Regions from separate parts of the Neobacillus sp. 204 genome, predicted to be linked through region 1. Evidence: predicted binding sites of a transcription regulator. Region 1 holds the regulator's gene; each other region holds the start of a gene.
What was found. Region 1 encodes Rex, which represses fermentation and respiration genes when NADH is low (regulators of the CRP and FNR family bind a similar motif). Its sites were predicted from a motif close to TTGTGAAATATTTCACAA; they were not measured.
Positions count from the first base shown of each region.

Region 2: adhE (bifunctional acetaldehyde-CoA/alcohol dehydrogenase) is a predicted target of Rex. The motif match lies at 4,448-4,465, and genes of this name have one in related genera.
Region 3: nirB (nitrite reductase large subunit NirB) is a predicted target of Rex. The motif match lies at 4,851-4,868, and genes of this name have one in related genera.
Region 4: ACJ004_RS13310 (cytochrome c oxidase subunit 2A) is a predicted target of Rex. The motif match lies at 1,036-1,053, and genes of this name have one in related genera.

Region 1 is NZ_JBJORY010000024.1:1,766-10,033, reverse strand. It holds gene dcuS (DcuS/MalK family sensor histidine kinase) at 1-875, opposite strand, end outside; gene ACJ004_RS28285 (sulfite exporter TauE/SafE family protein) at 914-1,666, opposite strand; gene ystJ (NADP-dependent malic enzyme) at 1,894-3,141, opposite strand; gene ACJ004_RS28275 (redox-sensing transcriptional repressor Rex) at 3,298-3,963, opposite strand; gene moaC (cyclic pyranopterin monophosphate synthase MoaC) at 3,999-4,496, opposite strand; gene ACJ004_RS28265 (ABC transporter ATP-binding protein) at 4,676-6,595, shown strand; gene tsaD (tRNA (adenosine(37)-N6)-threonylcarbamoyltransferase complex transferase subunit TsaD) at 6,968-7,990, opposite strand; gene rimI (ribosomal protein S18-alanine N-acetyltransferase) at 7,984-8,268, opposite strand, start outside.
Region 2 is NZ_JBJORY010000002.1:539,640-547,907, reverse strand. It holds gene celB (PTS cellobiose transporter subunit IIC) at 6-1,322, shown strand; gene ACJ004_RS06745 (PTS sugar transporter subunit IIA) at 1,389-1,709, shown strand; gene ACJ004_RS06740 (6-phospho-beta-glucosidase) at 1,729-3,048, shown strand; gene chbG (chitin disaccharide deacetylase) at 3,103-3,810, shown strand; gene ACJ004_RS06730 (hypothetical protein) at 4,173-4,400, shown strand; gene adhE (bifunctional acetaldehyde-CoA/alcohol dehydrogenase) at 4,564-7,167, shown strand; gene hpt (hypoxanthine phosphoribosyltransferase) at 7,438-7,965, shown strand; gene ACJ004_RS06715 (DinB family protein) at 8,033-8,268, shown strand, end outside.
Region 3 is NZ_JBJORY010000014.1:114,654-122,921, reverse strand. It holds gene pruA (L-glutamate gamma-semialdehyde dehydrogenase) at 509-2,056, shown strand; gene ACJ004_RS24405 (hypothetical protein) at 2,557-3,285, opposite strand; gene ACJ004_RS24400 (hypothetical protein) at 3,529-3,756, shown strand; gene ACJ004_RS24395 (hypothetical protein) at 3,781-4,767, shown strand; gene nirB (nitrite reductase large subunit NirB) at 4,990-7,413, shown strand; gene nirD (nitrite reductase small subunit NirD) at 7,420-7,740, shown strand; gene cobA (uroporphyrinogen-III C-methyltransferase) at 7,768-8,268, shown strand, end outside.
Region 4 is NZ_JBJORY010000006.1:23,563-31,830, forward strand. It holds gene ACJ004_RS13305 (type III polyketide synthase) at 1-598, opposite strand, end outside; gene ACJ004_RS13310 (cytochrome c oxidase subunit 2A) at 1,318-1,467, shown strand; gene ACJ004_RS13315 (cytochrome c oxidase subunit II) at 1,489-1,965, shown strand; gene ACJ004_RS13320 (b(o/a)3-type cytochrome-c oxidase subunit 1) at 1,965-3,632, shown strand; gene ACJ004_RS13325 (carboxypeptidase M32) at 3,882-5,384, opposite strand; gene ACJ004_RS13330 (DUF2249 domain-containing protein) at 5,597-5,830, opposite strand; gene ACJ004_RS13335 (hypothetical protein) at 5,948-6,100, shown strand; gene ACJ004_RS13340 (nitric-oxide reductase large subunit) at 6,121-8,268, opposite strand, start outside.

The DNA.
Region 1 (8,268 bases):
AGAATGGTCATCCCGTTTACGTTCTGTTCTTCATCCAATTCCGCTTTACCTGTTTTTAAGAGATCATTTAAGCGAGTTGTCGACATATATTTTTCTATATTTTTCCCCATTGGGTTATCGGGCAGGCCCGCCTTTTTAAACATCTTTAAAGCAGCTCGATTGACAAGTGTTATGTTTGACTCTTGATCAACCGCGACAATCCCTTCACGGACTGATTGAAGCATCGCGCTCCGTTCCTCTAATAATTTAGCAATCGCAACCGGCTCAAGCCCAAGTAAGATTTTTTTTATATACCTCGCTAAAATAACAGCCCCGATAACACCGATTAAGATTCCAATCATTGTCCCAATATAGATCCCGGTTCGGCTCTTTCTGACTGCCTTTTCCACATTATCTAGAGAAATCCCAACGGCTACTGCCCCAATCTGCTTCCCTGTTGCATCCTTAATTGGTGTAAACGAGCGTAATGAAGGTCCAAGAGACCCCTTTGAAATAGACTCATTCTCTTTTCCTTTTAGGACAGGTCCTTCATCTCCACCCTTGAACTTTAACCCTATTTTTTTACTATCGGGGTGGGATTTGCGGATTCCCTTCATATCCATCACCACAATAAAGTAAACATTTGTGACCTTTCTCATTTCATTTGCATAGGTCTGAATTTCCTTTTCATCCCGTTTCCCACTCATCGCTTCAATTACAAGCGGACTATGTGCAACCATTCGAGCTACATTTCTTGCCTGTGCAGCCTGATTTTTTTCCGTCTCTGAAGCAATTCTGGAACTTATAAGTAAATCAGTTATCAATAGGGAAAAAGTAACCACAAGGCAAACAAATACAATAATCACCGATTTTAAACTCCATCTTCCCTTTCTCATATTTCCCTCCATCTTTGGCAGTCGACAGCCCCCATATATTAACTTATGAGTAAAATTGCTCCTGCTAAAATAGGGGTTAGGACCATCGCACTTTTTAATACAGGCTGAGGTGCAAGGTCTGTAAACTTAGCACCAACATAGGTGCCAATCATTGTTCCTGCGACCACTTCAATTAAAAGGGTAAAATTCAAGTACCCTTGGAAATAATAGCCGACTCCCCCTGCTAAAGCGATCGGCAAAATAACGAGCATTGTCGTACCCACTGATTGTTTAAGTGTGAGTCCCATAATCAAAAGCAAGCCAATTTGAATAAACGGTGCAGCACCAATCCCAAATGTTCCCGACAACAACCCTGTAACCACTCCGACTACAGCCGCTCTCTTAATAAGAATAAGGTTGCTTGTTGTCTCTTTTTTGTTATCTGCCTTTATTTTCTGAACAATGAATAAGCGGACCACCAAGATCACCGCAGATAGAAATAACATCCCCGCTGTCAACCAATGTAAAGAATGGATTGGAATCAATCCAGCGAGCTTTGAACCAAAATAGGAAGCAACTGAACCAAACCCACCTACAATTAGACCTGTTTTAATAGAGATATTTCCTTGACGAAAATGGCTGTAGGCACCTGACAAAGTAGTAAACACCATTGCTGCTAGAGAAGTCCCTAACGCCACATGTATTGGAACTCCAAAAATAACTGTTAAGATGGCAATAATAAAGCCAGAGCCCCCTGCTCCAACAAATCCTAATAAAACCCCCAGCACAAACATAGTCAGCACAATTGCCAACTTCATCCCCTCCAATTGCAAAACCCTAGATATCCTTCTAGGAAATGACTTATAAATAGTCCTGATTACAGACTGATTTGAAAAAAAAATTGCAGAATCATCTATTATTGTACTAAAAATTTTATATCCTATCTGAATCATGCTCTAATTTCCATAAATTTAAAGACTATCTCACACTTGAATGAGATAGTCCTTCATTAAAAGCTAGTATTTTTTGAAACTTGGACTTAAACAAGCACTGGTTGTTTGGTGTCTGTTAATTCCATTAGGCGCAGTTTAATTTCTGCAACATTGACATTTCTTTTGGCTACCCCTGTTTTCATTGCAGCAAAAGCCACTGCCGCCGCTACTTCTGCAGCAACCCTAGGGTCAAATGGATCCGGTATGACATAATCCGCATGAAGCTCTTCATTAGAAATCAAACCAGCAATCGCATATACCGCGGCAAGCTTCATTTCCTCATTGATTTCTTTGGCACGTACATCTAAAGCACCCCGAAAAATGCCTGGGAAGGCAAGCACATTATTGACCTGGTTTGAAAAATCAGAACGTCCTGTCCCCACTACAAGTGCGCCAGCTTTTTTTGCCTCATCCGGCATAATTTCCGGTACCGGGTTTGCCATGGCAAAAATAATCGGGTCACTGTGCATCGAACCAACCATTTCCTTTGTAACGGCACCAGCAGCTGATACCCCTACAAACACATCTGCATCAACTAGTGCATCGGCTAACGTTCCTTGCTTTTGATTGCGATTAGTCATTCGCGCCATTTCATCCTTGAATCGATTCATTCCGGACTGCCGGCCTTCATAAATAATTCCTTTTGTATCACATAAAATAACATCCTTAACACCCATATGTAACAAGAGCTTAACAATTGCTACTCCAGCCGAACCTGCTCCATTAACTACGACACGAATTTCTTCAATTTTCTTTTCCGCCAATTTTAATGCATTAATTAAACCAGCCACTGTTACAATCGCAGTTCCATGCTGGTCATCATGAAAAACTGGAATCTCACAGGCTTTGCGGAGGCGGTCTTCAATTTCAAAGCATTGTGGAGCCGCAATATCCTCTAGGTTCACGCCTCCAAATGTTGGTTCTAGTAACTTAACGGTTTCTACAATTTGGTCTGTGTCAGTGGTGGCTAAGCAAATAGGAAATGCGTCAACATCTGCGAAGGATTTGAATAACACGGCCTTTCCTTCCATAACAGGCATCGCTGCTTTTGGTCCAATATTTCCCAGCCCAAGGACTGCAGTTCCATTTGAAACGACCGCAACAAGATTGCCCTTTGAAGTGTAATCATAGACTTTGCTTTCGTCTTCATAAATATCCATACAAGGCTCTGCCACACCAGGTGAATATGCTAAGCTTAAATCCTTTGCATTATGTACCTTAACCTTTGAATAAATCCCGACTTTTCCTTGATGCTTCTTGTGCATTTTTAACGCTTCAACTCGTAAACTTGACATTGGATTTCCCCACTTTCCGGTTTAGTAACCGTTTGCATTAATCTACCTAAATCTTAGTCCATACGTCCGTATTTTGATAGATTATGTAATTAAAAAAAGCAGGGTTTAAAAATACAAAAGGCTTTCCACAAATTCTGTGAAAAGCCTCTTAACTAGTTATTCTTCTTCTTCTTCCTCTACTTCCACCGTCGGATAATGCTTTAAAAAATAGACAAGCGATTGCAGCTCCACTGCCAGGTCAATATGATGCACCCTAATCAGTGGAGGGACATTTAATCGTGCTGGAGTAAAGTTTAATATCCCCTTTACATTTGCACTTACAAGTCGGTCGGTAATCATCTGTGCTACAGGGGCCGGAACCGTTAAAATGGCAACGGATATACCCCCCTCAGTTAAAACCTTCTCTAATTCATCCATATGATAAACTGGGACCTCGCGAATCTTGGTTCCCATTTTTTCTGGATCAACATCAAAGGCACATTCTATTTTTGTGTTATTATTTTTTAAAAAATTATAATTTAAGAACGCCGTGCCTAGATTTCCAACCCCTATTAAGGCAACCTTTGTTAACTCATCCTGGTCCAAAGTTTTACGGAAGAAGGATATCAAATAATTAACATTGTACCCATAACCCTTTTTCCCCAATGCACCGAAATAAGAAAAATCGCGGCGAATTGTGGCGGAGTCTACCTTTACTGCTTCACTTAGTTCGGCTGAAGAGACCCTTTGTTTACCGGATGTATGCAGGTTTTTTAGAAATCGGTAATAGAGGGGCAGCCGTTTTGCTGTCGCCTGTGGTATTTTCATTGTTTCATTACTCATAATCTCCCACACCCCTTGGATAATTTAGTTAAATATCATTTAACTTTTTCAGTTCTCTTAAAATCACCATTTTTACCGCCCGTTTTTTCGACAAGATACGTCGGTCCAATCACCATACCTTTATCAACGGCTTTACACATATCATAAACCGTTAAAGCACACGCTGAAGCGGCTGTTAACGCTTCCATTTCTACCCCTGTATTCCCCTTGGTTTTAACGGCTGCTGCTATATTTAAACGATAGTTCTCTTGCGTGTCCTGTTCCCAGGAAAAAGAAATATTAACCCCTGTTAATGGAATCGGATGACACATCGGAATCAAATCCCAAGTCTTTTTTGCTGCCATGACTGCAGCTACCTGAGCCACTGCTAAGACATCGCCTTTTTTCATCTCGTTATTGGTAATTTTATCATAAATTTCTTTACTAATGGTAATGCTGGAATGAGCAATTGCCGTACGTGCCGTTTCAGGCTTATCACTGACATCGACCATTTTTGCTCGGCCTTCTTCATTAAAATGAGTAAATTCTGCCATATAAAAAAATCCTCCCATCAAATCATACACTATTTTTCCTTCTATGTGTGTGAAACTTTGAACTAAATCCAAGGTTTTTTGTCGAATTAAAACTCTCATCCTCCTAACCTGCTTAGCAGTTTATTGCCGACATACCGGGAATAAGGTACACTAAACCTATGTAATAGAGGTGAATGAGAATGATTTTGTTACAGGTTAATCAACTACAAAAATATTATGGTGCTGACCTTATTTTATCGAATATTAAACTAGAATTACAAACTCGAGACCGTGTGGCTTTAGTGGGACGCAATGGGGCAGGAAAATCGACATTATTGAAGATTATTGCTGGACACCTGTCGCATGATGGCGGAGAAATCATTAAGCCAAAAGAAGTAACGATTGGCTATCTAGCACAAAATACTGGTTTAGAGTCTTCTTTGTCCATATGGGAAGAAATGCTGACAGTCTTTGAACCACTGCTTTTAATGGAAAAATCACTCCGTACCCTTGAAGAACAAATGGCCGATCCTCTTGTTTTTGATGACCATGGGAGATACGAGAAAGTCCTAAAAGAGTACGATCATCTGCAGGTGAAATTTAAAGAGCAAGGTGGATATCAGTACGAGGCAGAGCTGCGTTCTGTCCTTCATGGGTTAAATTTTCCTGATAAATCCCTGATGATATCCAGTTTAAGCGGAGGTCAAAAAACTCGGCTTGCCCTTGGTAAGCTGCTCTTAACCAAGCCCGATATCTTAATATTGGACGAGCCGACCAACCATCTCGATATTGATACCCTTTCCTGGCTGGAGCAATATTTGCAAAGTTACCACGGGGCCATTTTAATTGTTTCCCATGACCGATATTTTTTAGATAAAGTGGTTACGCAGGTTTATGAAGTATCCCGTAAGCAAATTCAAAGGTTTACAGGTAACTATAGTTCCTACCTTGATCAAAAAGCGGCTAATTATGAGCGTGATTTAAAGCTTTTTGAAAAACAACAGCAAGAGGTTGCTGATCTGCAGGACTTCATTAACCGAAATCTAGCACGGGCATCGACAACCAAACGTGCCCAAAGCCGTCGCAAAAAGCTTGAGAAGATGGAACTGATGGACCGCCCATTTGGGGATGAAAAGTCGGCTACCTTCTCGTTTGAAATTGAAAAACAAAGCGGCAATGACGTTTTAACGGTCGATTCCCTAGCTGTAGGCTATCAGGGCGAAAGGGTTTCAGCGGACATCTCTTTTCGCGCCTTTAAGGGTGAAAGCATTGCCTTAGTAGGTCCGAATGGGATCGGTAAATCAACCTTATTAAAAACCCTTATTAAAAAACTGGCTCCCCTTGAAGGAACAATTCTCTATGGGACAAACCTTGCCATCGGCTATTATGATCAGGAGCAAGCAGAATTAACTTCCAATAAGCGTGTTTTAAATGAGCTATGGGATGATTACCCGTTAAAAAATGAAAAAGAGATTCGAACGGTACTTGGTAATTTCTTATTTTCCGGTGATGATGTCTTAAAAATTGTTTCCACCTTAAGCGGCGGGGAGAAGGCACGACTGGCACTGGCTAAGCTAATGTTGGAAAAAGCAAATGTGTTAATTTTGGATGAGCCCACAAACCATTTAGATTTAGACAGTAAGGAAGTTCTTGAGAATGCATTAATCGATTACCCTGGGACGATTCTTTTTGTCTCTCATGACAGGTATTTTATTAACCGGATTGCCACAAAGGTCTTGGAGCTAAGCCGTCATGGAAGTACGGAGTATTTGGGTGATTATGATTATTATCTAGAGAAGAAGCTTGAGCAGGAAGAACTCGCTGCACTAGCCCTGGCGGATTCACCAAAAAAGTCTGCCCAAACGGATGCATTTGAGAAAAATACTTATCAACAGGATAAGGAAAGTAAGAAACAAGAACGACAACGACAACGAAAACTAGACGAAGTAGAACAAAGAATTGAAGAGTTAGAGGAACAAATTCAGGAGTTCGAGCAGCAATTATGCGAACCTGACATTTTTCAAAATCATGAGAAGGTATTAGAAATCAACATAAAAAATGAAAAAGCTAAAGCGGAGCTCGAGCAATTAATGGAAGCATGGGCGGAGCTGGCAGAGTAAAAACCGAGCAGAGCTCGGTTTTTTTCTATTAGAAGGGCTGTGTTAAAGGTTATTGTTAATTTTTCCACTCTGTTGATTGGAGCAGAAATCAACAGACAAGTTTAACAAAGCCATAAGAGAAGAAAAGACATATCTCGACAACATTCGATAAGTGTATTTTTGATAAAATTTATTCACTTTTCCACAAGCTTATTCACATTGTAAACAGAGTTATTGCAATGTTTTTATTACTTTTCCACAATATCCACAATAATAACCTGAGTTATCCACATTATACACAGAAAACAGGTCACTTATCCACATTAAAACCTTTTCCTATTAATTTTAAAAATATCTTATCAACAAAAAAACTCTTCTTATCCAGAAGAGTTTTTAATTATATAACTCGATATCTAGTCCAGGATTGGCATTTAACGTCAAATTTGCTCGAATTCCTTTTTCAAACATCACACTTCCAGCGGCACCAATCATTGCCGCATTATCCGTACATAGCGATAACGGCGGAATCACTAATTCAATCCCTGGCTTATTTGAAAAAGCCTTTTCTAACGCATTTCTTAACCCTTTATTTGCCGCTACCCCGCCAGCTACCAATACTTGCTCTACCCCGTATTCCGCGACAGCCTTTTCTGTTTTTGTTACTAACACTTCAATCACACTGTCTTGAAAGCTGGCTGCTAGGTCTTCTGGGGCAATCACCTCACCACGCTGCTCAGCATTATGGACCGTATTAATAACAGCTGACTTTAAGCCACTAAAACTAAAATCATAGGATCCTTCCTCCAGCCAAGCCCGAGGTAAGTGAATCGTCGGATTACCCGACTGGGCCAAGCGATCAATATGAGGTCCGCCAGGGTAAGGCATGTTCAATGTGCGGGCAACCTTGTCGTAGGCTTCTCCTGCAGCGTCATCTCTTGTTTCCCCAATCACTTCAAAATGACCATGCTCCTTCATATATACTAGCTCTGTATGCCCACCTGAAACGACAAGGGAAAGAAGCGGGAATTTCATTTCCGTAACCAGCCTATTTGCATAAATATGTCCTGCAATATGATGAACGGGAACTAGTGGTTTGTTTTGAGCAAAAGCCAATGCTTTCGCAGCATTTACTCCGATTAAAAGGGCGCCGACTAGTCCTGGTCCCTCAGTAACAGCAATCGCATCAATCTCAGCAAACGTAATATTTGCTTGCCTCAATGCCTCCTCTGTAACAATGGTAATTTGCTCTACATGGTGGCGGGAAGCAATTTCAGGGACAACCCCCCCAAATCGTTTATGACTTTCAATTTGCGATGCCACTACATTCGCAACAATTTCACGGCCATTCTTAATAATGGCGACAGCAGTCTCATCACAACTCGTTTCAATACCCATAATCCATTGATCTTTTAACATAATTTTACCCACATCACTAAACCATCTTCCTGATTATCAGAATAATAATTTTTACGGATTCCGCCATTTTGAAAGCCTAGCTTTCGATAAAGAGATTGTGCCACATGATTGGACACTCGCACTTCTAGAGTCATGCTTTTTGCTCCCATCTCTCGGGCTACTGACATCATTTTTCTCAATATAGCTTCCCCAAGTTTCCTGCCCCTAAATTCAGGCAAGATCGCTACATTCGTAACATGGGCCTCGTCAATGACAATCCAGGCCCCACAGTATCCAAG
Region 2 (8,268 bases), on a different contig from region 1:
AAGATATGAGCAAATTTAACCAGATGTTAGAAGAGAAGGTAATGCCGGTCGCAGGTAGAATCGCAGGTCAACGACACTTACAAGCTTTGCGTGATGGTATTATCTTAACGATGCCGCTGCTCATCATTGGTTCGGTATTCTTAATTTTAGGATTTTTGCCTTTTGATGGCTATCCGGAATTTATGGCCCGAACATTTGGAGATAATTGGTTAACCAAACTTCTCTATCCTGTCAACGCAACCTTTGATATTATGGCTCTCATTGCTGCGTTCGGTGTAGCTTACCGTCTTGCCGAACAATACAAAGTTGATGCCTTGAATGCTGGTGCCATATCTGTCGCGGCTTTCATTCTTGCCACTCCCTATTTCACATTGTTTACCCCAGAAGGAGCAACTGCAGCTGTACAAGTGGGCGGCGTATTGCCAATGGCTCTCTTAGGAAGTAAAGGTTTGTTTGTTGCTATGATTCTAGCAATGTTTTCAACTGAAATTTATCGATTCATTATCCAAAAAAATATTGTTATTAAAATGCCGGATGGTGTACCGCCTAGCGTAAGTAAATCATTTGTGGCTTTATTCCCTGGTTTCTTAGTCATTCTTTGCGTATGGATTATTCGTTTACTTATTGAGAAGACCCCCTTTGAAAGCTTACACAATGTCATTGGACAATTACTACAAGAACCACTGGGTGCGCTTGGTGGAACATTAATTGGTGCACTAATTGCCGTTTTCTTTGTACAACTCTTATGGTCTACAGGTTTGCACGGCGCAAGTATTGTCGGCGGCGTTATGGCACCTATTTGGTTAGCACAAACGGACGCAAACCGCGTGGCACTTCAAGCTGGAAAAGAAATTCCAAATATCATTTCCCAACAATTTTTTGATATTTTCATTTATATGGGTGGATCTGGTGCCACATTAGTCTTTGCACTCATGATGTTATTTATGGCGAAGAGTCAACAATCCAAGCAATTGGGACGGCTGGCGATCGGACCAGGAATATTTAATATTAATGAACCAATTACTTTCGGAGCGCCTATTGTATTGAATCCACTGCTCATTATTCCATTTATTTTAACACCGTTGGCACTTGTTATTACGACTTATATTGGAATGAGTACGGGTTTTGCTCCGAAAACTGCCGGTGTTGCCGTGCCTTGGACTACTCCACCAATTATCGGTGGATACCTAGCATCGGGGGGGAATATCAGAGGGGCGCTAATGCAAGTAATAAATTTGGCCGTAGCTTTTGCGATCTATTATCCATTTTTTAGAATGTGGGATAAGCAAAACTTCAAGGTCGAACAAGGAGCTAATAAATAACAATAGAATACAAGAGCTTGCCTTCTGGCAAGCTCTTGGCATGTATCTTAGGTGGGGGGGAACTAGATGACGAAAGAAGAATTGTACCAACTTTCATTTCGATTGATTTTACACAGTGGAAACGCCAGAAGTCTCGCCATGGAGGCGATATATACAGCCAAAGAAAAAAACTTCTCTTCTGCACTTGAGAAACTTACAGAGGCAGACAGTGAAATCATCAATGCGCATCGCTTTCAAACACAATTGATTCAAGCGGAAGCGGAAGGCAAGGATTTCGACATACCGATTATTTTGGTCCACGCACAGGATCATTTAATGACAGCAATCACATTAATAGATTTAGCAAGAGAGATTATTGAAATTCGTCAAGAAATGAACAATCAATAAAGTGGGAGGCTCATAGAAATTGACTAAATCGATTAAAATTACCACAATTGGCGGTGGATCGAGTTATACCCCTGAGCTGGTCGAAGGATTTATCAAACGGTACGATGAACTTCCGTTACGTGAACTTTGGCTCGTGGACATCGAAGAAGGAAAAGAGAAATTAGAAATTGTTGGAAGTCTAGCAAAGCGGATGTTTCAAAAAGCAGGACTTCCTGTCGAAGTTCATTTAACACTCGATCGAAGGGAAGCATTAAAAGATGCAGATTTTGTGACCACCCAGTTCCGCGTGGGGCTCCTAGACGCAAGGGCAAAAGATGAAAGAATCCCATTAAAGTATGGAGTTCTTGGCCAAGAAACCAATGGTCCGGGCGGTCTATTTAAAGGTCTTCGCACGATACCTGTCATCTTGGATATTGTCAAAGATATGAAGGAATTATGCCCTGAAGCGTGGCTGGTTAACTTTACGAATCCAGCAGGGATGGTGACTGAAGCGGTTCTTCGGTATAGTGACCATCGGAAAGTAGTTGGACTATGCAATGTTCCTATTGGTATGGAAATGGGGATTGCTAAACTGCTAAAAGTCGAACATTCCCGCGTCCGCATTGATTTTGCTGGATTAAATCATATGGTTTATGGATTAGATGTATTCGTGGATGGTGTCAGTGTAAAAGACCAAGTCATCGAATTTTTAACAAATCCTGAGAATTCTAGTTTTGTAAAGAATATTCAAGGGCAGGGCTGGGAGCCTGAATTTATCCGGGCCTTAGGGGTTCTTCCATGTCCCTATCACAATTATTATTACAAAAGTCGTGAAATGGTCGAAAAAGACATTAAACATGCGGAAACGGTCGGGACACGCGCGGAAGTGGTGAAAAAGTTAGAAGAGGATCTCTTTGAACTCTACAAGGATCCCAATCTTTCGATTAAGCCTCCACAACTCGAAAAACGCGGGGGCGCATATTATAGTGATGCCGCTGTCCGTTTGATATCTTCTATTTATAATGATAAAGGGGACATTCAACCCGTTAATACGTTAAATAATGGTTCAATTGCGAGCATTCCAAATGATTCTGCCGTTGAGGTTAGCTGTATCATTACAAAAGAGGGTCCAAAGCCACTCGTGATGGGCGACCTTCCTGTTCCAGTTCGAGGGCTTGTACAACAAATTAAATCATTTGAACGGGTCGCAGCGGAAGCGGCTGTAACGGGTGATTATAACCTAGCAATCCTTGCCTTAGCGATTAATCCTTTGGTTGCCTCTGATACGATAGCGAAACAAATTGTCGACGAGATGCTAGAAGCTCATAAGAAATATTTACCTCAGTTTTTTAAAAATTGACAGAAAGGCAGTGAATCAGCTGTCTTTTCTCTGGTTAACGAGGAGGTTAAAAGCTTGATAAAATTAATTGTGAATGCGGATGATTTTGGATATTCCAGAGGAATTAATTATGGCATTATTGATGCACATAAACATGGAATTGTTAATTCCGCTACGATGATGATGAACATGCCGGGAGTAACGCATGCAGTGGAATTGGCAAAAGCAAATCCTAGACTTCAAGTCGGGGTTCACCTGGTGCTCACATGCGGGAAACCGCTTTTAACAGACGTTCCATCGCTAGTTAACGAGATTGGCAGTTTCAAAAGACTTTCTGAACTCAAAGGTCAACGAGTAATCTCACTTAACGAACTTGCAAGAGAATGGAGTGCACAAATCGAAAGGTTTCTAGAAACAGGGCTTACTCCGACCCATTTTGACAGCCATCATCATGTCCACACCATTCCAGAATTTTTACCAGTGGTGCAAATGCTGGCCAAAAAATATAACTTAAGTGCAAGACGATTAGCAGAAGATGCAGTAGAAGGTGTCGCTTCATTCTCAGATGTGTTTTTACATGATTTTTATGGTGAAGGCGCGACCTACGATTATTTTGAAAAGGTGGTAACCCATGTTCAGGATGGGCAAACGGTCGAAGTGATGTGCCATCCAGGTTATCTGGATCTCGAGATCTTGAATGGTTCTTCTTATGCAGTGGAACGTGTAAAAGAGACGGACATCCTAACTTCGGTTAAACCTCCAAAAGGGATTGAATTGATGTAGATACTTTTAAATGTCCGAGATATGGTTTCGTGAAGGGCTATAATAAGAAAGAGGGCTCTTAATTGACTGGACCCCAGTTTATTATAAAATTACGGTCACTTAGAGCCTGTTTACTAAACCGAAAGTATACAAACTCCTATTAAATATTATTCTAATATAGCAATAAATTGTAAACGCTTTCAAACATGAAAGTATTTCATCCAACTTATGACAATAGAATCATTTGTAATCATTACTATATAATGAAATTGTACTATTTCCAGTAAAAGTAACCATAATTCACACTTTGTTCAATACTTCACAAACTATTATCCGAATTTCATGTTATGATAATTTCATAAACAAACAAGGAGTGATCAGACATGATGGTTTGTGAATGGAAAATCTTCTCTACAGATTCTGAAACTTATACCCTAGAAACATTCGAAGAAGCAGTTGGGGACGAATTTGAGGCAATGTATTTTAAAGAAAATGAAGAAATTCCCTCCTATATCTGGACCGTAAATTACGTGATCGCCGTTAAAAAGTATTCAAAAGTTCTAACAGACATTTTATTTGAAAAGATTCCCCGCAATCCAGTTTGTGAATAACCAGTTGTAAAAGAATCAAAGACGAAAATCATTTTTTTTAAACAATTATGTGAAATTATTCACAAAAAACCGACATCCAGAGAAAAATACCAGCTTGAACGTTTATTTTTTCTAACAATTTGTGAAATGTATCACAAACATTTAAACAAACGGAGGTATTACGATGGCAGTAGTAGAAAAGGCAGTTAAAGAAAAGCAAAATGTAACGAAGATGGTTAATGGGTTAGTGGAAAATGGTCTAAAAGCATTGGATGAATTCCGTAACTTTGACCAAGACATGATAAATGAAATTGTCAAAGAAATGGCCTTAGCGGGTCTTGACCAGCATATGCCGCTTGCGAAATTAGCCGTTGAAGAAACAGGAAGAGGCGTATACGAAGATAAAATCATCAAAAACATGTTTGCTACTGAATATGTTTATCATAATATTAAATATGATAAAACCGTTGGGATCATTAACGAAAATGAACATGAAGGAATGATTGAAATTGCGGAACCAGTGGGGGTTATTGCGGGTGTAACACCAGTAACCAACCCAACATCGACCACGATGTTTAAAGCACTCATTTCAATAAAGACAAGAAACCCAATCATTTTTGCTTTCCATCCATCCGCACAAAAATGCAGTAGTGAAGCAGCAAGAGTGCTTAGAGAAGCAGCAATTAAGGCGGGAGCCCCAGAAAATTGCATCCAATGGATCGAAACACCATCTCTAGAAGCAACCCAAGCCTTGATGAATCATTCCAGAATTTCATTGATTCTTGCCACAGGCGGAGCAGGGATGGTTAAATCTGCATACAGCTCAGGTAAGCCCGCTCTAGGCGTAGGACCAGGAAATGTCCCATGCTACATTGAAAAAACGGCGAATCTTCATCAAGCAGTGAATGACTTAATTTTATCAAAGACCTTTGACAATGGGATGATTTGTGCATCTGAACAAGCGGTCATCATTGATAAAGAAATTTACGACAATGTAAAACAAGAAATGATTGCTAATAATTGTTATTTCTTAAATGAAGAAGAAAAAGCAAAAGTGGAAAAATTAGTCATTAATGAACAGTCCTGTGCGGTAAACCCCGCTATTGTTGGGATGGCTGCCTCTAAAATAGCGGAGTTGGCAGGAGTAAAGGTACCAGACCATACAAAGATCCTTGTCGCTGAGATAAAAGGTGTCGGACCAGGCTACCCGCTTTCCAGGGAAAAATTAAGCCCTGTGCTTGCTTGTTACAAGGTAAACAGTCTTGACGAAGGACTAAGACGAGCAGAAGAAATGCTGGAGTTCGGAGGATTAGGTCACTCAGCTGTTATTCACACCACTGACCAAACTGTAATTAAAAAGTTTGGCCTGCGGATGAGAGCTGGACGTATTATTGTCAATGCTCCTTCTTCACAAGGTGCGATTGGTGATATTTATAATGCCTATATGCCGTCATTGACACTCGGTTGTGGAACATATGGTGGAAACTCTGTCTCTACGAACGTAGGTACCATTCATTTAATTAATATTAAAAAAGTAGCCAAAAGGAATGTAAATATGCAGTGGTTTAAAGTCCCATCAAAGATTTACTTTGAAAAGAATTCTACGCAGTACTTAGCAAAAATGCCGAAGGTCTCCAAAGCATTTATTGTTACTGACCCTGGAATGGTGAAATTAGGCTATGTAGATAGAGTATTATATTATTTAAGAAAACGTCCAGATTATGTGCACTGCGAAATCTTCTCAGAGGTAGAACCGGATCCCTCAATTGAAACGGTGATGAAGGGTGCAGAAATGATGGCAAACTTCCAGCCTGATGTAATAATTGCTCTTGGCGGTGGTTCCGCAATGGATGCGGCTAAAGGAATGTGGTTGTTCTACGAACATCCAGATACAGAATTCTTTGGCTTAAAACAAAAATTCTTAGATATTCGAAAAAGAATTGTTAAATATCCAAATCTCGGACAAAGGGCACAATTTGTGGCTATTCCGACGACTTCTGGAACAGGCTCGGAAGTCACCTCATTCGCAGTAATTACTGATAAAGAAGCAAATATTAAATATCCGCTTGCTGATTATGAATTGACTCCTGACGTTGCCATTATCGATCCGCAGTTTGTGATGACGGTGCCTAAACATATTACCGCCGATACAGGGTTGGATGTATTGACGCACGCAATTGAAGCTTATGTCTCTTGTATGGCGAATGATTTTACAGACGGCCTTGCCATTAAAGCCATCCAGCTCGTATTTGAGTACCTGCCACGAGCCTACAAAAATGGTCAGGATGAGGAAGCGCGTGAAAAGGTTCATAATGCTTCAACTATTGCCGGCATGGCGTTTGCAAATGCATTTTTAGGCATAAACCATAGTCTAGCACATAAGTTAGGCGCCGAATTCCATATTGCACACGGCCGGGCAAATGCTGTGCTGATGCCGCATGTGATACGCTATAATGCCACCAAGCCAAAGAAATTTACAGCTTTTCCGAAGTACAACCATTTCAAAGCTGACAAACGTTACGCTGAAATCGCTAGAATACTAGGTTTACCTGCAAGTACCACTGAGGAAGGTGTAGAAAGTCTAGTTCAAGCAATTATTAAACTAGCGAAAGAACTTGAAGTTCCAATGAGTCTTGAAGCAAATAATATAAATAAAGTTGAGTTCGAAAGCAAGGTTGACTATCTAGCGGATCGGGCATTTGAAGATCAATGTACAACAGCAAATCCTAAACTTCCATTAGTAACTGAATTAGCTGAAATTTACCGTAAAGCTTTTAAAGGTGTATAATAATCTCTGCCAATACGAAAAATCAAACTAATTGGTTTTTCGTATTGGCTTTTTATTTTTTGGCTGTGTTAGACTGGTCTGTTGATTTCCGCTCCAGGCGCTTCGCTTTCCGCGGGCGTTGCGGGGAGCCTCCTCGGCGCTTTTAGCGCCTGCGGGGTCTCCCCTGCCCCGTACTCCCGCAGGAGTCTTCGCACCATCCGCTCCAATCAACAGAGTGGAAATATCAACAATAACCTTTAACAATGCCTATTTTAGAAGAGGGTGGATTTTGTGGCTTATAGAATTAAAGATGTGATGATTTCTGAAACAGATATTAAAGACAGAGTGAAGAAATTAGCGGAGCAAATTGAAAATGATTTTAATAATGAAGCAATTGTACTCATTGTTGTTCTTAAAGGATCGTTTATCTTCGCTGCTGATTTGATGCGTGAGTTGAAGGGGAATATAAAAATTGATTTCATCTCAGTATCCAGCTATGGGGATGAAACAGAGTCTACAGGGAAAGTAAGGTTATTAAAGGACCTAGATGCGAATATTACCGATCAGAATGTCCTCGTTGTTGAGGATATTATTGACAGTGGTCTTACATTGCATTTCTTGCGCGGGCATTTGCAAGCACATAAACCGAAACAAATAAAAATTTGCACGCTATTAGACAAGCCTGAAAGAAGAAAAGTCGAATTGCCTGTAGATTATGTAGGCTTTGTAATTCCGGATGAATTCATTGTCGGCTACGGGATTGATTATGCGCAAATGTATAGAAATTTACCACATATTTCAACAGTAGAGGAGTATTAATTTCGCTATTTATCTCAACAATGATATACTTTTACTGTTAAATTTATGAAAAATGGAGGCAAGAATTATGTATACTTCTATATCTGAATTTATTGCGGAATGGAATCAAGAAGCATCCACTACGCAAAAGGTGTTAGATGTTTTAACAGACCAATCTCTACAACAAGCGGTATCCCCAGATGACAGGACACTAGGGAGAATTGCGTGGCATGTAGTAGCAAGTACTCCAGGAATGCTTAACGAGTTTGGCGTAACTGTTGAAAATGTGGAGAATGGAGAAGTGGTACCAACCACAGCAAAAGC
Region 3 (8,268 bases), on a different contig from region 1:
CTTGATTAAATGTACATGAGGCCATGGTACATCTGATTTTTTTTAGAAAAATGGGAAAACTAATCAAACGATTGGTTAAATCGTGTTGAAGCCATGATAAATCTAGGTATTGTTTAAAAAAGGCAAATAAACTAACCAATCGTTTGATTAATCCTTAATTGAAGGAATGGACTAAGTATCAGCTATTACTACATCTGATTTGTTTAGCTTTAGCCCCATTTGTTTGAATTTAGGTCCTAATTTCGATTCGCTGATTGAACATGGAAATTCGCTGATTGAACCTAATAATTCGCCGATAGAATGCTTTTCTCTACGATTTAAGAGTATTTAGAAGGGTATGTACATTGAAAATCAACAGAAAAAATCACTAAAAAAGAGGATTCCACTACCTTTTATGCCGTGGAAACCCACTTTTTGTGGAAATCGACTATTATTGCTACAAAGAAATAAAACATGTTAGAATGAACAGTGGAGTGTAAACGTTTTTAATACATAGGAGGTTTAAGATATGGTACAACCTTACAAACACGAACCATTTACAGATTTTACAATTGAGGAAAACCGTCAGGCCTATCTAAAGGCATTAAAAACAGTCGAAAGTTATTTAGGTCAGGATTATGACCTAGTGATTGACGGAGAAAGAATTAATACTGAGGATAAAATTGTTTCCTACAATCCTTCCAATACGAAAGAAATCATTGGGCGCGTGTCAAAAGCAAGCCAAGATCTAGCTGAAAAAGCTATGCAAGCAGCTGTCGAAGCATTTAAAACTTGGAAAAAAACAAAAGCAGAGGTTCGCGCAGATGTGCTTTTTAAAGCGGCAACGATTATTCGCCGCCGTAAACATGAGTTTTCTGCTTTAATGACAAAAGAAGCAGGTAAGCCATGGAGAGAAGCGGATGCAGATACAGCAGAAGCGATTGACTTCCTTGAATATTATGGACGCCAAATGCTGGCTCTTAAAGATGGAGTGCCAGTAAATAGCCGTCCAAACGAATTTAACCGCTACAACTATATTCCGCTTGGGGTAGGAATTATTATTTCTCCATGGAATTTCCCATTTGCCATCATGGCTGGTACAACAGTTGCAGCAATTGTATCCGGGAACACTGTTCTATTAAAACCAGCTTCCACTACACCAGTTGTTGCTGCGAAGTTTGTGGAAGTCATGGAAGAAGCAGGTCTTCCTAAAGGTGTCCTTAACTTTGTACCGGGAAGCGGTGCTGAAGTGGGTGACTATTTAGTGGACCACAAAGATACTCGCTTTATCAGTTTCACAGGTTCACGTGATGTTGGACTTCGAATTTTCGATCGTTCTTCTAAAGTGAACCCAGGACAAGTATGGATGAAGCGTTTGATTGCTGAAATGGGCGGTAAAGATACGATCGTTGTTGACAGTGAGGCAGATCTTGAGCTAGCGGCACAATCAATTGTTGCAGGTGCATTTGGCTTCTCTGGTCAAAAATGTTCTGCATGTTCACGCGTGGTCATCGTAGAAGATGTTTACGATCAAGTATTGAATCGTGTCGTTGAATTAACCAATGCATTAACGGTCGGCGATCCTACTGAACAAGCGACATTCATGGGTCCTGTTAACGACAATAATGCCTTCAAAAAGATCATGGAATATATTGAAATTGGTAAGAGCGAAGGCAAGTTAATGGCTGGCGGTGAAGGCGACAATTCTAAAGGCTACTTCATCAAACCAACCGTTATTGCGGACCTTGCACCTGATGCACGCATTATGCAGGAAGAAATCTTTGGCCCAGTTGTTGGTTTTACCAAAGCGAAGGATTTCACTGAAGCAATCGAAATTGCAAACAATACGGAGTATGGCTTAACTGGTGCTGTTATCACGACTAACCGTGAACACCTTGAGCAAGCACGTGAAGACTTCCATGTTGGTAACCTGTACTTTAACCGTTCTTGTACTGGAGCGATTGTTGGTTATCAGCCATTTGGCGGCTTTAATATGTCCGGAACTGACTCTAAAGCTGGCGGTCCTGACTACTTGCTGCTTCATATGCAGGCAAAAACAACATCTGAAATGTATTAATAATGAAAACCAAACCCCTTCTCCAATCGAGAAGGGGTTTTTTAATGTCGAGCGGATTTCGACATTCTTTTCTCCATTTCCCGGGAAAAAAACCTATTGTTAAGAGGGTTTATCCCCTTACTAATCAAACGTTTGGTTAGTAAGGGATGTTCGGGAATCGTGTCGAAGCAAAGGAGGTTACCTAAGATATCCCCAATATCGACTTGTTTTTGATTTTTTATTGAAGGGGAAACTAACTGAGTCGACAAAGACATTTCACAATGTTAGGCGGAAGACCTTCAGTTATAAGGCATCTAGACAAACTAATCAAACGTTTGGTTAGTTTTTTTGATGAGTGTAAATTCAACAAACTTTTTACTGTATTTTGGAGGAAGGGCGGGATACAGAAGGGCATATCCCTATTTAATCAAACGTTTGGTTAGTTACTTATTTGTGGGAAATAGTCGAAACATATAAAAGATAAGTTGCCTTAAATACGATGATAAAATTTCGCCTTTTTATTATTTTGGAACGTTTATCACAAAAGGAACGGTAAATACTTTGCCAGCGTGCTGAAATTGGCCCCACACCTTATAGATGCCTTTTTCAGGAAAGATCGTCATAAAAGTCACCTTTGGACCGTTTCCTTCAGTTGTCATCGGATGAATGTGTAAATACTTTTTCACATCATCGCTAATAGCAACCGCATGTCCCATTGCCCCTAGATAGGGTTGGAGATTTTTAAGGGGTTGATTGCTTGCAGCATCACTAATAGTAAAATTCAGATGAACCGTCATTCCCGCCATCAAATGGTTAAAGGAAAGTGTCACTTTTTTCCCATCCACTACTTTGGTCAGGTTCTGATCTGGAACGAGCGCTTTTACTTCTGCGGACTGCCCTTCGATCTTGACCCAATGACTTTCTACACTAGGGTCACCTCCGCCCTTGGGAGTAAATTCAGAGATAAGTTTATAATCTCCGCCCGCGGGGAAACTTGTGGTAAAATCAAATTCGCCATTTCCCTTATATTTTGGATGGATGTGAGAAAAATAAGTTAAGTCCTTACTAACAATAAATAAATGCATTTTTTTCTCATGAACCGTATCGAACGTTTGAATTGGTTGGTTAGACTTATCCTTTATTAGTAGAGAAATGGGAATGTCCTCGTTTGCCTTCGGATGATCCTGGATTGTCCATTCAGACTTTGTTGCAATGACATCAGTTGGAGTGGCACTCATAGTATGGTACATACTCGACTTAGGGACTCTAATCGGATTACAAGCAGATAAAAAAAACGTGTAACAAAGGATCACAACTAGGATGGATTTTTTCAGTGGGAATTCCTCCATTCATTGAACAATTACTTTTTTAAAAATACATTACCTAATTCATCCAATGCAAGAATTTTATGTAATTAAAAAAGTTCTTTATGTTAAGAATCATGATAATATAGAGAAAAGGCAGTAAGGAAGTAAAAGTGGGGGATTGTAAAATTGATTCCATTATATCTATTACACGTCACAGCAGTCGAACATAGTGAAAGTTTACTTTGGACATTTTTACTCTGTAATATTATTGTTGTCACGGCAGGCATTGTGTTTATCTATAAGTTATTTCGGCAGAAACCTGTTCGAGTCACGGGAATTACGTTTGCGATTGCTTTGGCTATAAATTATGTCCTAATCGCCATTTATGGTGATATTTTCGATTTGCTTGGATAGGCGTAAGAGGGGAGATGAGGATTTTTGAAATATTACCGTCTGTGGGTACTTGCCTTTCTATTAAAATTCATTGGGTCAGCATGGGATGCTTCTTATCACTTTAAATATTTATTTGAGGAATATTCGATTCCCCATATTGTAAATACATTCGGATTTATCTTAGGGGCCTTTTTGTTATTTCAAGAGTGGCGGCGACCCCATTATTTGGACCGGTTTTCTAGAAATCTTATTACCATCGGCTATGCCTTATTCCTCATTGGAATTCCCTTAGATTTTACTTACCATATTGCATATGGAATTGATTTAACGACCTGGAGTCCCACCCATTTTATTTATTATATCGGAACGGATATGATGATTATTGGAGTATGGCGCGGGTATTTTATGCATACGAAGGATATTCAACCGTCATGGAAGTCACTTCATACTTGGTTTGCCATGTATCTCCTTGAATGCTTAATGTTTCCGAATATGCAGCAGGAAAACGGGGCTATTTCCTATAATCAATACATTCACGGACACTCGATTGCCTCAAAGGAAATCCTTGATTTGATCTCAGATCCTGCCTCACAGATTTTTGGCGGTATTCCTGAATGGCTTTATCCGATTTATTCCATCCTAATGGTGGCACTCCTTACGATTTTAATCATTCGATATTGTCGGGATTATACGATCCCTGTGATGGCGACAGCTCTTTATATCTTGTTACGATTTACAGGAAAAGCAATTTTTGCTGGTGTGGGTTATCCAACCTCCTATGTCCCAGTTACGCTATTATTCATTCCTTTAGGGTATTTATTGATTAGAAAAGACAATCGGTTGGCAGGACTTGTCGGCAGTTTCGCTTACTTTCTCGTTTTGTATCTAATTCATACCTCAGGAATCCTCATCACACCACCCCTGAAATTGTGGGAGCTTGTACCTGTTGCAATCATTGGTGTAATAGTTCCAGCCATAAATGCATTAATTAAACCATTTCCATTACAAAAAACAGAAAAAAAGGTCGTTTAGGCGAAAATAGCATACAAACGGGGCTGTTTGTCAGCAGTCTCATTTCTGTGCTATTTTTTTGTTGCCAACATACTATGACAAATATGTGAAATTATTCACATATATAGTTAGAAAGTGACGTACCTCACAATTTTTATAAACTCTAGCATTTACAATCTAACTATAAAGAAAACCTTACTAATCTAAAAAAATAATGATTAACCATTAAGGAGTGATCCATGAATGAAAAAATTAGTGATGATCGGAAACGGAATGGCAGGAGTTCGAACGATTGAAGAAATCCTAAAGCTATCAACTGAACCATTTGAAATAACTATTTTTGGCCAAGAACCATATCCAAACTACAACCGGATTAAACTATCAAATATTCTTCAAGGAGATACAAACTTTGAAGAAATCATCATTAACCCCCTAGATTGGTATAAAGAAAATAAGATTCAATTATTTACAGGCGATGCCATTGTTCACATTGGTGTGAAAGAAAAACGTGTGGTTAGTAATCTTGGCCGTGAAGTCGAATATGATGAATTGATTATCGCTACTGGCTCCAATTCTTTCATCCTGCCGATCCCAGGGGCAGATAAAATGGGTGTAACTGGGTTTCGAGATATCCAAGATTGTGAAATGATGATCAAATCAGCAGAACAATATAAAAGGGCAGTCGTCATCGGCGGCGGGCTCCTTGGACTAGAAGCAGCTAGAGGTCTCTTAAACTTGGGAATGAAAGTTGACGTCGTTCATCTTATGCCGCATTTAATGGAGCGTCAGCTCGACCCGGTTGCTTCCTCTCTACTAAAAGCAGAGCTTGAGGCACAAGGTATGAACTTCTTAATGGAAAAAGAAACGGTTGAGATCCTTGGCGATGAACGGGTGACCGGTCTCCGCTTTAAAGATGGCTCTCAAGTGGAGGCTGACCTGGTTGTTATGGCCATCGGGATCAAGTCGAATACGGAAGTGGCTAAACACAGTGGAATCTATGTCAATCGCGGCATTGTTGTCAACGACTTCATGGAAACAAGTGTCCCGCATGTGTATGCTGTCGGAGAATGTGCAGAGCACCGCGAGATTGTCTATGGTTTGGTTGCCCCTTTATATGAACAAGGAAAAGTGCTCGCTAACCGTATTTGTGGAAATTTAGGAGAACCTTATCAAGGATCTGTGACGGGAACACAATTAAAGGTGGCAGGTGTCGACCTATTCTCTGCAGGAGAAATTTTTGAAGATGGTTCAGCCAAATCAATCATGGTCTACAACGAGTATGATGGTGTCTATAAAAAGATTTTAATAAGAAATAACACCATTGTTGGTGTGGTCCTATACGGTGACACCAAAGATAGTACGAAGCTATTCAGGATGTTAACGAAAAAAGAAGATATCAGCGGAATGACTAGTATTTCGGTGCTGCAATCCGAATGTAGTGCAGAAGGAGGAAGTGACGATGTTGCTTCGATGCCGAATGATGAATTAGTCTGCGGCTGTAACGGAGTCACAAAAGGAGCTATCGTTGAGGCCATTAAAACACAAGGATTAACAACTTTAGACCAAGTGAGCCATTGTACGAATGCCGGCCGTTCTTGTGGACGCTGTAAACCGATGGTAAGCAGTATTCTTGCGTACACTCTTGGAGACCAATTTGATGAAGCAGCTGCACAAAAGACAAGCCTTTGTGGATGTACAACTCTAAGTCGTGATGAAGTAGTGGCTGAAATGAAGGAAAAAGGTTTAACAAGTGTGAAAGAAGTGATGAATGTCCTTGAGTGGAACAATGAGGAAGGCTGTACCAAATGCCGTCCGGCCATCAACTACTATCTAGGGATGATTCACATGGATAAATATAATGATGACCGTGATTCCCGTCTCGTAAATGAAAAAATGCATGCTAATATCCAAAAGGACGGAACTTATTCCGTTGTGCCAAGAATGTACGGCGGGGTAACAACAGCCGCAGATTTGAAAAGAATAGCCGAAGTGGCTGAAAAGTTTGAGGTACCGCTCGTCAAATTAACAGGCGGGCAGCGAATTGGCCTGTTCGGAGTGAAAAAAGAAGACCTTCCAGCTATGTGGGAAGAGCTAGATATGCCATCTGGGTATGCTTATGGAAAAACACTACGTACAGTGAAAACTTGTGTCGGTGCACAATTCTGCCGCTATGGCACACAAGATTCCATGGCACTAGGAATTGAACTAGAAAAGAAATTTGAACGCCTTGATACCCCTCATAAAGTTAAAATGGGCGTGTCTGCCTGCCCGCGAAATTGCTCTGAAGCAGGAATCAAAGACATTGGCTTTGTCGGCATTGATGGCGGTTGGGAGATTTATGTGGCAGGGAACGGCGGTGTCGACCTCCGTGCCGGGGATCTGTTATGTACAGTCAAAACACAGGCGGAAGTGATGGAGATGACAGGTGCCTACCTTCAATACTACCGTGAAACGGCCAATTATTTAGAGCGAACTTCTAAATGGGTAGAACGTGTCGGCTTGGACCATGTAAGGGAAGTTCTTGCCAATGAGGAAACGCGCAAAGCCTTAAACGAGCGCATGGATCAGACTTTGAAAAAGTACATCGAGCCTTGGAATGAGGCCATTCAAAGTGAAGAAATTCAAGATAAATATTATACAAAACACACAATCAAGGTTGGGGAGTGATTATCTATGCTTCAAACATTAACTCGGATTCCAGTTGCAAACTACTCAAATATTAAAGTTCGGTCAGGCTATTCGCTTAAAATTGATGTCACAGATATTGCTCTATTTAAATTAACGAACGGAGAGGTGTACGCGCTTGAAAATCGCAGTCCACATCCGAAGGGCGGTGTTCTTTCAGAAGGTCTTGTTAGCGGCGAATATGTCTATTGCCCTGTTTATGATTGGAAAATATCATTAAAAGATGGTAAAGTACAGGCACCGGATGAAGGTCAAGTGCGAACATTTAAGGTAGAATTAGAGGAAGAAATCGTATTTATCGTCAGATAAGAAGGAAATGGGAAGGATTGCTGCAGGATGAAGACAGGAAAAGTATTTTTAGTGGGTGCAGGGCCCGGAGACATTCGTTTAATCACCATAAAAGGCATGGAGGCCATTAAACAAGCCGAAGTCATTTTATATGACCGGCTTGCCAATCCAAAACTTTTGGAGTTTGCTCCAGCTGATTGCGAGCTGATTTACTGCGGAAAATTACCGAATCGCCATATTTTACGCCAAGGGAATATCAATGAACTTTTGGTTGAGAAGGCGCTCGAGGGAAAGCGGGTTGTACGCTTAAAAGGTGGAGACCCAGGCGTTTTTGGCAGAGTTGGCGAAGAAGCTGCAGCCCTTGCTGGGCATCAAATTCCTTTTGAAATCGTTCCTGGTATTTCATCGGGGATTGCGGCCCCACTTTATGCAGGAATTCCTGTTACCCACCGTGAGTATGCAGAATCATTTGCAGTAGTCACCGCCCATGATAAATCGAAAGAGGGTAAACCTGTACTAGACTGGGAAGGGCTGACCCGTGGTGTCGAC
Region 4 (8,268 bases), on a different contig from region 1:
ATGCAGCGCCATCAGCGAACAGAGAAGTACCGATGAAATTACTTTTTGAAAGATCATTGCGTTGAAAGGTTAAACTACAAAGCTCCACGGACAGGACAAGGACCTTTGCTTTCGGAAAAGCAAGGCAATATTCATAGGCTCTTGATAACCCAGCAGCACCGCCAGCACAGCCAAGCCCCCATATAGGTACCCTCTTTGTATGAGGATGAAACGGGAGTAAGTTCATAATTCTGGCTTCGATACTTGGGGTCGCGATTCCAGTGGTAGAGATAAAAAAAATCGCTTCGATATCCTGATAAGGAATATTTTTTGTTAAGAAATCGATATTATCTAAACAATTGACAATTGCTTCTTTTCCCAGCTCAATTGCTGACTCAATATATGCAGTATTTTTTTCTTCAAAGTTTTTATCCTCTTTAAACCAATCAATATTTTTTACAAAATGCCTTTTTTCAATCTGACCATTTTGAAAAGCCCGTAAAAGTCTTTCAATGTCCTTAAAAGAATCAGAGAAAAGCTCTCGTGCAAACTCTGAGGCTTGATTTTGGTTAACTTCATAGGGGGGTGTAATTTCTGCAACTGAAATAATTGTAGGCATGGTTTTTTCTCCTTCAAACTATGTAAGGGTATTTTTTCCAAATTGAAGGTTTTTATGCAGGAATGTCAGTATGAAAAAAAAAGCTCCCCTTTATAAGAGAAACAAAGTTTCTCATTAAAGGGAAGCAAACGTTTTGAAGGTTGTTGCTGTGCTCTTAAATTATATAATGGATGCTAATTTCGTTCATTAGCTAATGATTTCCAGTTTAGCATTTCTTAAGGAAAAGCAAGCAATATGCTTTTGTCGACTTATTTTTTATCTGGTTGTTTTTGAACTTCAATCTTAATTTTATTTTTTACTAATGTCCCGCATATTTTACAAATTTCAACATTATTATACAGCATACGGCAGCGATCACAATAATATTTTTCCACAAAAACACACTCTTTTCTGAAGGAAAATATGATTTATTACCATCATATTTTCCAACGCCTAAAGTGTGACATACTTCCAAAAAAATGTCTTTCTGCATCTATGAGGGAACATTCAATTACTTTTATCACAGGCAAAGTGTGATATTCACATTTTATTCACAAATACCCCTTGTTGATTGTGATATAAATCACTGTTATATCAAGTTTATAACATTAACATAGTAGTTATCTAAGGAATGAACAATATGTGAACTATGAAATTTGTTATTTTTTCATCACAATTGTTTTGTATTATGAAAGAGAACTAATCATTAATTTTATTACTCTGAAGGGAGTTGCAGGAGGATGGCGAAGGCGGAACTTAAAACAAACAAAAAAACAGAAATTGAAGACAGCTCTTCTCTTAAAGGGACATTAGCGTCCGTTTTCTTGTTAGGAGCTTTTATTGTTGTCACCTGGGTAAGTGTCTATTACTTATTCGTTGATCGTTTCTAATGATTGAAGGGGGAAAATATTATGCATATGCATAAGTTCGAGAAAATTTGGCTTTCTTTTGGAATTGGTGCACTGGTTGTTTTCTTAACAGTTGTGGGTGTAAGCGCATTCTACCTTGGCAACAAGCCACCTAGTTGTTTGACTACTATAAATGTAGATAAAGTCGATCAAACAAAACCCTTTAATAAGCCTGGATTACATAAGGTTGAGGGTAAAGATTGGGACTATGAATTAGTTTATGTTGCTTCAGCATTCTCCTATAATCCAGTAAAAGTGGAAGTGCCACTTGGTGCAAAGGTAAAAGTTATTGCCACCACAAAAGATGTTGTTCACGGCTTTGAAGTAGCTGGAACAAATATTAACATGATGCTTGAGCCTGGATATGTCAGCGAATATACCACAACGTTTGATAAAGCCGGTGAATATTTAATTGTTTGTAATGAATATTGTGGTGCTGGGCACCATTTAATGAGTTCGATGATTGAGGTGAAAAAATAATGGCTAACTCAACTGCTGCAAAAGTAAAAGTAGACCCGCGAGATGCAAAGCTTTCAATGGCACACTTTTTTGTCGCCTTCTCTGCTCTTGCGCTCGGTGGTTTAATGGGGCTATTACAAACTCTTGTCCGTTCCGGTAAATGGGAACTTCCATGGGGCATTGACTATTATCAAATATTAACTGTCCATGGTGTATTGATGGGATTGGTTTTAACGACATTTTTCATTATGGGATTTCAATATGCTGCCGTTAGCAGAACAACAGGCGGTCATTCAAACGCTGCTCGCCGCGCTGGCTGGATCGGTTTTTGGATCATGTTAATTGGAACCTTAATGGCTGCAACCATGGTTTTACTAAAGGAAGCTTCCGTTTTATACACTTTTTATGCACCGCTTAAAGCACATTGGATATTTTACTTAGGGTTAACCTTTGTTGTGATAGGAAGCTGGATTGACGGTTCGGCTCAAATCTTGACTTATGCAAAATGGCGGAAAAACAACCCAGGCCAGCCAAGTCCATTATTGAGCTTTATGGCAATAATAAATACAGTTATGTGGATTATTGCTACGCTAGGTGTTGCAGCGACGGTATTATTCCAATTACTTCCTTGGTCGCTTGGATTAGTTGATACAGTTGATGTATTAGTAAGTCGGACTTTATTTTGGTATTTTGGTCATCCACTTGTTTATTTCTGGTTGTTACCTGCATATATGTGCTGGTATGCAATTATCCCGAAAATTATCGGCGGAAAAATTTTCTCAGATTCATTGGCTCGTTTGTCCTTTATTTTGTTCCTGCTCTTCTCGATTCCGGTTGGTTTTCACCACCAATTAACAGAGCCAGGGATTGACCCTGCCTGGAAGTTCTTACAGGTTATCTTAACATTCATGGTTATTATACCATCGTTAATGACTGCCTTCTCGTTATTTGCTACATTTGAAAGATATGGTCGCTCAAAAGGAGCCACTGGCCTTTTTGGCTGGATTAAAGTTCTACCTTGGGGTGATGCCAGGTTTACCGTTCCATTTATCGGTATGGCTTCATTTATTCCTGCTGGAGCAGGAGGGATCATCAATGCATCCAATCAAATGGACCAAGTAGTTCATAATACTATTTGGGTTACAGGTCACTTCCACTTAACTGCTGCCACATCTGTTGTGTTAACATTCTTTGGGATATCCTATTGGCTGGTTCCACATTTAACTGGACGCAAATTAACAAAGGCTATGAATAAATTAGGAATAATCCAAGCATGGGTATGGTTTATTGGAATGGCCTTTATGTCAGGTGCCATGCACTTCCAAGGTCTTTTAGGAGGACCAAGACGTTCCGCTTTCTCTACTTATGGCGGATCCAAACAAGCAGCTGAATGGATTCCATATCAAATTGCACAAGCAGTGGGTGGAACGATTTTATTCCTAGGAATTATTCTTGTCCTTATCATATTCATCAATCTTGCTTTCTTTGCTCCTAAGGGGGAAGAGGAATTCCCTGTAGCGGTCGCTGAGAATCCTGAAGAAAAGGCACCAATGGTATTTGAGAACTGGAAATTATGGCTAGGGATTGCTGCAGCCCTAATTCTTTTCGCTTACACGATTCCCTTTATCGATATTATTCAAAATTCACCTCCAGGCTCCAAAGGATTTCAGACTTGGAGTAAATGGTAGGAAGAAAAGCGCAAGCGCCCTGTTCAGCGGCGTATGGCCTGGAGCGCTCCAACTGAGATAAAGGAAACACGAAGAGCCGAAGGCGATTCGATGTTGACTTATCGTAGGGCGGAGAGCGAAGGACACTAGCCGCTAGGGCGCTGGAGCTGGACAATTCTCAAAGTCGAATTTTATACTTTCATATCATACTAAAAATTAGAAAAAGGCTTCAATCCTCCCGGGTTGAAGCCTTTTCTATGTCTTTAAATCTTATTTTAACCTATAAACCTTTTCAAACTTCTCATAAAGATAATCGATTAAATATTTTGGATTGAGGCCTTCTCCTGTGACATCTTGTAAGATTTCAAGCGGCTTCTTCATTTTTCCGTACTGATGGATCTTTTCTGTCAGCCATTCTTTAATCGGTAAAAGGTTACCATCCTCGACTAATTGATTGAAATTTGGAAGCTCCTCGACCATTTTATGCTTAAATTGTGCTGCATACATATATCCTAACGCATAGGATGGAAAATACCCGAAGCTGCCCCCTGCCCAATGGACATCCTGAAGAACACCCTGTGCATCGTTTTCAGGACGAATCCCCAAATATTCTTCGTATTTATCATTCCAAATCGCCGGTAAGTCTTTCACATCAATCTCATCATTAAATAAACCTTTTTCAATCTCATAGCGGATGATTATATGGAGCGGGTATGTTAATTCATCCGCTTCAATTCGAATGAATGACGGTTTAGATTCGTTAATAGCTCGGTAAAAATCATCTATTTCCACTTGATCAAACTGTCCCGTTGCATACTCCTTCAAAAGCTGGTAATTATTTTTCCAAAATGAAGAGCTTCGTCCAAGAATATTCTCATAAAAAAGGGACTGCGATTCATGAATCCCCATAGAGGTTCCTGAGCAAAGCGGAGTACCAATTAACTCCGTTGAAATATTTTGTTCATATAAAGCGTGACCGCCTTCATGTATTGTACCAAAAACAGCAGTCCGGAAGTCGTTTTCATTATAGTTAGTGGTAACACGGACATCGCCTGGGTTTAATCCCGTGGCAAAAGGATGAACGGTTTCATCTAGTCTGCCAGCTTTGAAATTATAACCCATTTTTTCGAGAATTTTTAAGCTCAATTCACGTTGGTTTTCCTTTGGAAATCTTTTAAACAGAAAATCTGTTTTAGGCTTGTGTGAAGACTCCGCAATTTGTTGGGCCAAAGGTACGATTTTCTCTCTAAGTTCACCAAAAACATGATCTAATACTTCCGTCGTCATACCTGGTTCGTACATATCTAATAACACATCATATTTATTTTTTCCATGTCCCCAATAGCCAACGAACCTTTTTGTCATGACTACCAGTTTTTCTAAGTAAGGACTAAATAGGGAAAAATCCGAATTTTCCTTTGCCTCCTCCCAAACACTTTCAGCTTTAGATTGGAGAATGACAAATTCTTTATATTCTTCAGCAGGAATTTTTTTATTTCGTTCATATTCTTTTTTACATTCTTCGAGAATTTTCTTGGTTTTTTCAGTTAGAGGCAGTTTCGCTAAGCTGGCTATATATGCGGCCATTTCCTCGGAGGTCGACATTTTAAATACTTCGGAAGAAAGCATTCCAATTACTTCAGAGCGTTGTTCCACCCCTTGTTTCGGAGCTCCTGTTCTTAAGTCCCAGTAAATGAGTCCCAACGCTTCATAATAGGCAGACATTTTTTTTACATAATCCAAAAACTCTTTTTCTAATCGTACTTTATTCATTATATTCCCCCTTTTACTTCCAATTAATTTTAGCACATTATTCAGAAAAAGAGGCGAATGACTGTCCACTGGTGAATAAAAAAAACAACAGAATGAGCCTCTGTTGTAAAATAGATTATAGGGAAAAGAGGATGACTCCTGGAAAATAAATGAATAAATTGGAAAAACTAGCGATGGTTTCGTGAACCAAGATTATTAGAATAAATTGTTTTTTACTTTTTGGTAATCGCTACTCTCCATGTTTCAGGACCTTCTTCAAGGTACTCCCAAGAAAATTGCTCAGGTCTTTCCATCATGAATTGATATAATAGCGGCCTTGGATCATGGTCATTGACAATCATCATTGTCTCGCTAGAAGCTAATTCGTCAAAAGCATTAAAGATGGTAGGATGTTTTTCTCGTGGCGGGAAATCTGGTACATTGATAACTTTTGCGTAGGTTTGCATTATTATCACTCCTATTAATATGTTAACTACCCTTTTATTATATTAGAACCAGTTTGGAAACTTAGTGAGTACTATCACAGTAAACACATGATTTTACTTATACAGGAGGTATGACAAATGCAGGAACTCATTGGAAGGTGCACATGCTGCAGTAAAGAGCTCTATTGTTTGGATGGATTTTTTAATGGGGTCCAAACCGAAGAGAAAGAGCTTTATTGTTTTAAATGCCATGAGAATTTGATTGTAAACAAAGAAAATCCGCAAAGCTGACCTTTGCGGATTCTGGAAAATTAATCTTCATCCATAGATAGATCCTTAATTGGAAGTTTTTCTCCTTCTTTATGGGTTGGCTTCCGGAGATTAAAGATTGCTTTAATACAGAATACCAACAAGATGACGACGCCAATCAAGAAGATGGTGTCAGGCACCGCGCGCCAAGTTAATAATGTTTCAACAAGATCCTTTTGTAGGAATGATGCTGAACGAGAAGCAGCATATCCATAATTAAATGCTTCTTTGATTTGGATGAATCCAACTGGAAGTAAGGAAAGGAAAACCATTCCTGCTAGTCCTACGTTTAATAGGATACAGCTAATTTTTATCCATTTATCATTCCAAGCTTCTGGTTTAACAATATTTCTCAATGAGTATAGGAGTACCGCACATGCGAACATACCGTATACACCCATCATCGAACCATGGCCATGTGCTGGTGTTAAGAATTGTCCGTGTTCAAAATAGCTGACGGCTGGTAAGTTAATTAAGAAGCCCAGCACACCTGCACCCACTAAGTTCCAGATGGCAACTGAGATTAAGAACCAGAATGTTCCTTTGTAAGGGAAATTTACTCCACCCTCACGCATCATTTTATATTGCTCATATGCCTCGAGAATTAACAAGGTTAACGGAATAACTTCTAATGCAGAGAACACCGCTCCAAGAGCCAGCCAGACTTCTGCCGAACCATTATAGTAATAGTGGTGACCGATTCCGATTACCCCGCTGCCTAAGAGCAGAATTAATTGGAAATAGAGTTGTCTTACTGTTGATTTTTTCGTAACTAGGCCCAGTTGAACTAATAAGAACCCAATAACTACAACAGCAAATACCTCAAAAATACCTTCTACCCAGAGGTGAATAATCCACCAGCGCCAGTAATCAGCGAATGTAAAACTTGTACCTGGGTTAATAAATAAAGCAAAGATATAGAAAGCTGGTACAGCAATAGCTGAATAGAATAGTAGGTGGATCAATCCGCCCTTGTCAGTTTCACGCTTCAGTCCTGCTCTGACTCCTCGATAAACAATGAACAGCCAGATGAGCATACCTACAATCAGAATTAGCTGCCAAATACGGCCAAGCTCAATATATTCCCAGCCTGTATGTCCAAATAAGAACCATTTGTTTCCTAAATAGCCTTTGGCACCAAGCCACTCTCCAACCATACTACCTACAACAAGAACAATCAGTGCCCAGAATAAAATATCTACTAATAAACCTTGTTTCTTAGGTTCATAACCACCAACAAGCGGTGCCACATAAATTCCCATTCCAAGCCATGCTGTCGCAATCCAGAAGATGGCAAGCTGTAAATGGTAACCTTTTGTAATATTAAATGGAAGTATATCGTGAATCCACTTCATTCCGAAGAAACTATCTGGCTCGATATAATAATGGGCAAGTAACGCCCCGAACATACATTGTACTAAGAATAAAGCAGCAACAATCACAAAGTATTTTCCTGTTTTCACCTGTGAACTCGTCACTGGCATTTTCCGTAAATCAATTCGTGGGAAATTACCTTCTTTATACGCTTCCTGCATCCCAAAATTATAACGATAGAAAACAAACAGGATGATTCCAACCATTAATACAAATAGTGTAATGCTGGCACCACTCCACCAAATTGCCGAAAAGGATAATTGGTTACCCGCGTCTTCATAGTATGGCCAATTATTCGTATAAGTGATTTTATCACCTTCACGGACTGTACTTGAGAGCCAAGCAGTCCAGAAGAAGAAATCTGATATTTGTGTGATTTGATCACCTTTTGCAACATAAGCTCGATCCGTCTTAGGCATATCCTCTTCTTTAATTAGGTTTGCCTTTAACCCCCAGCCGTCACCCTTAGTGAAAACCTCTTTATAGTATTCTCTTACTCTTTCAAGTCCAAATTCTTGTGCATTTGTTAACATCATAGTATCGCTACCAGAGTCATAACGGTTTTTCCGCATTTCTTTAATAACTTTATTTTTAATAGTGGATTTTTCATCCTCATTTAATGATGAAAAGTCTTTATTATATTGTTCATTTGCTTTAAAGTCCTGCATTCCCTCAGTATACAGCTTTAAAGCTTCTGCTGTGTAGTCGGGACCCATATAGGAACCGTGTCCTAAAACGGTACCATAATCCATTAAGCCGTATTTTTGAAAGACTGC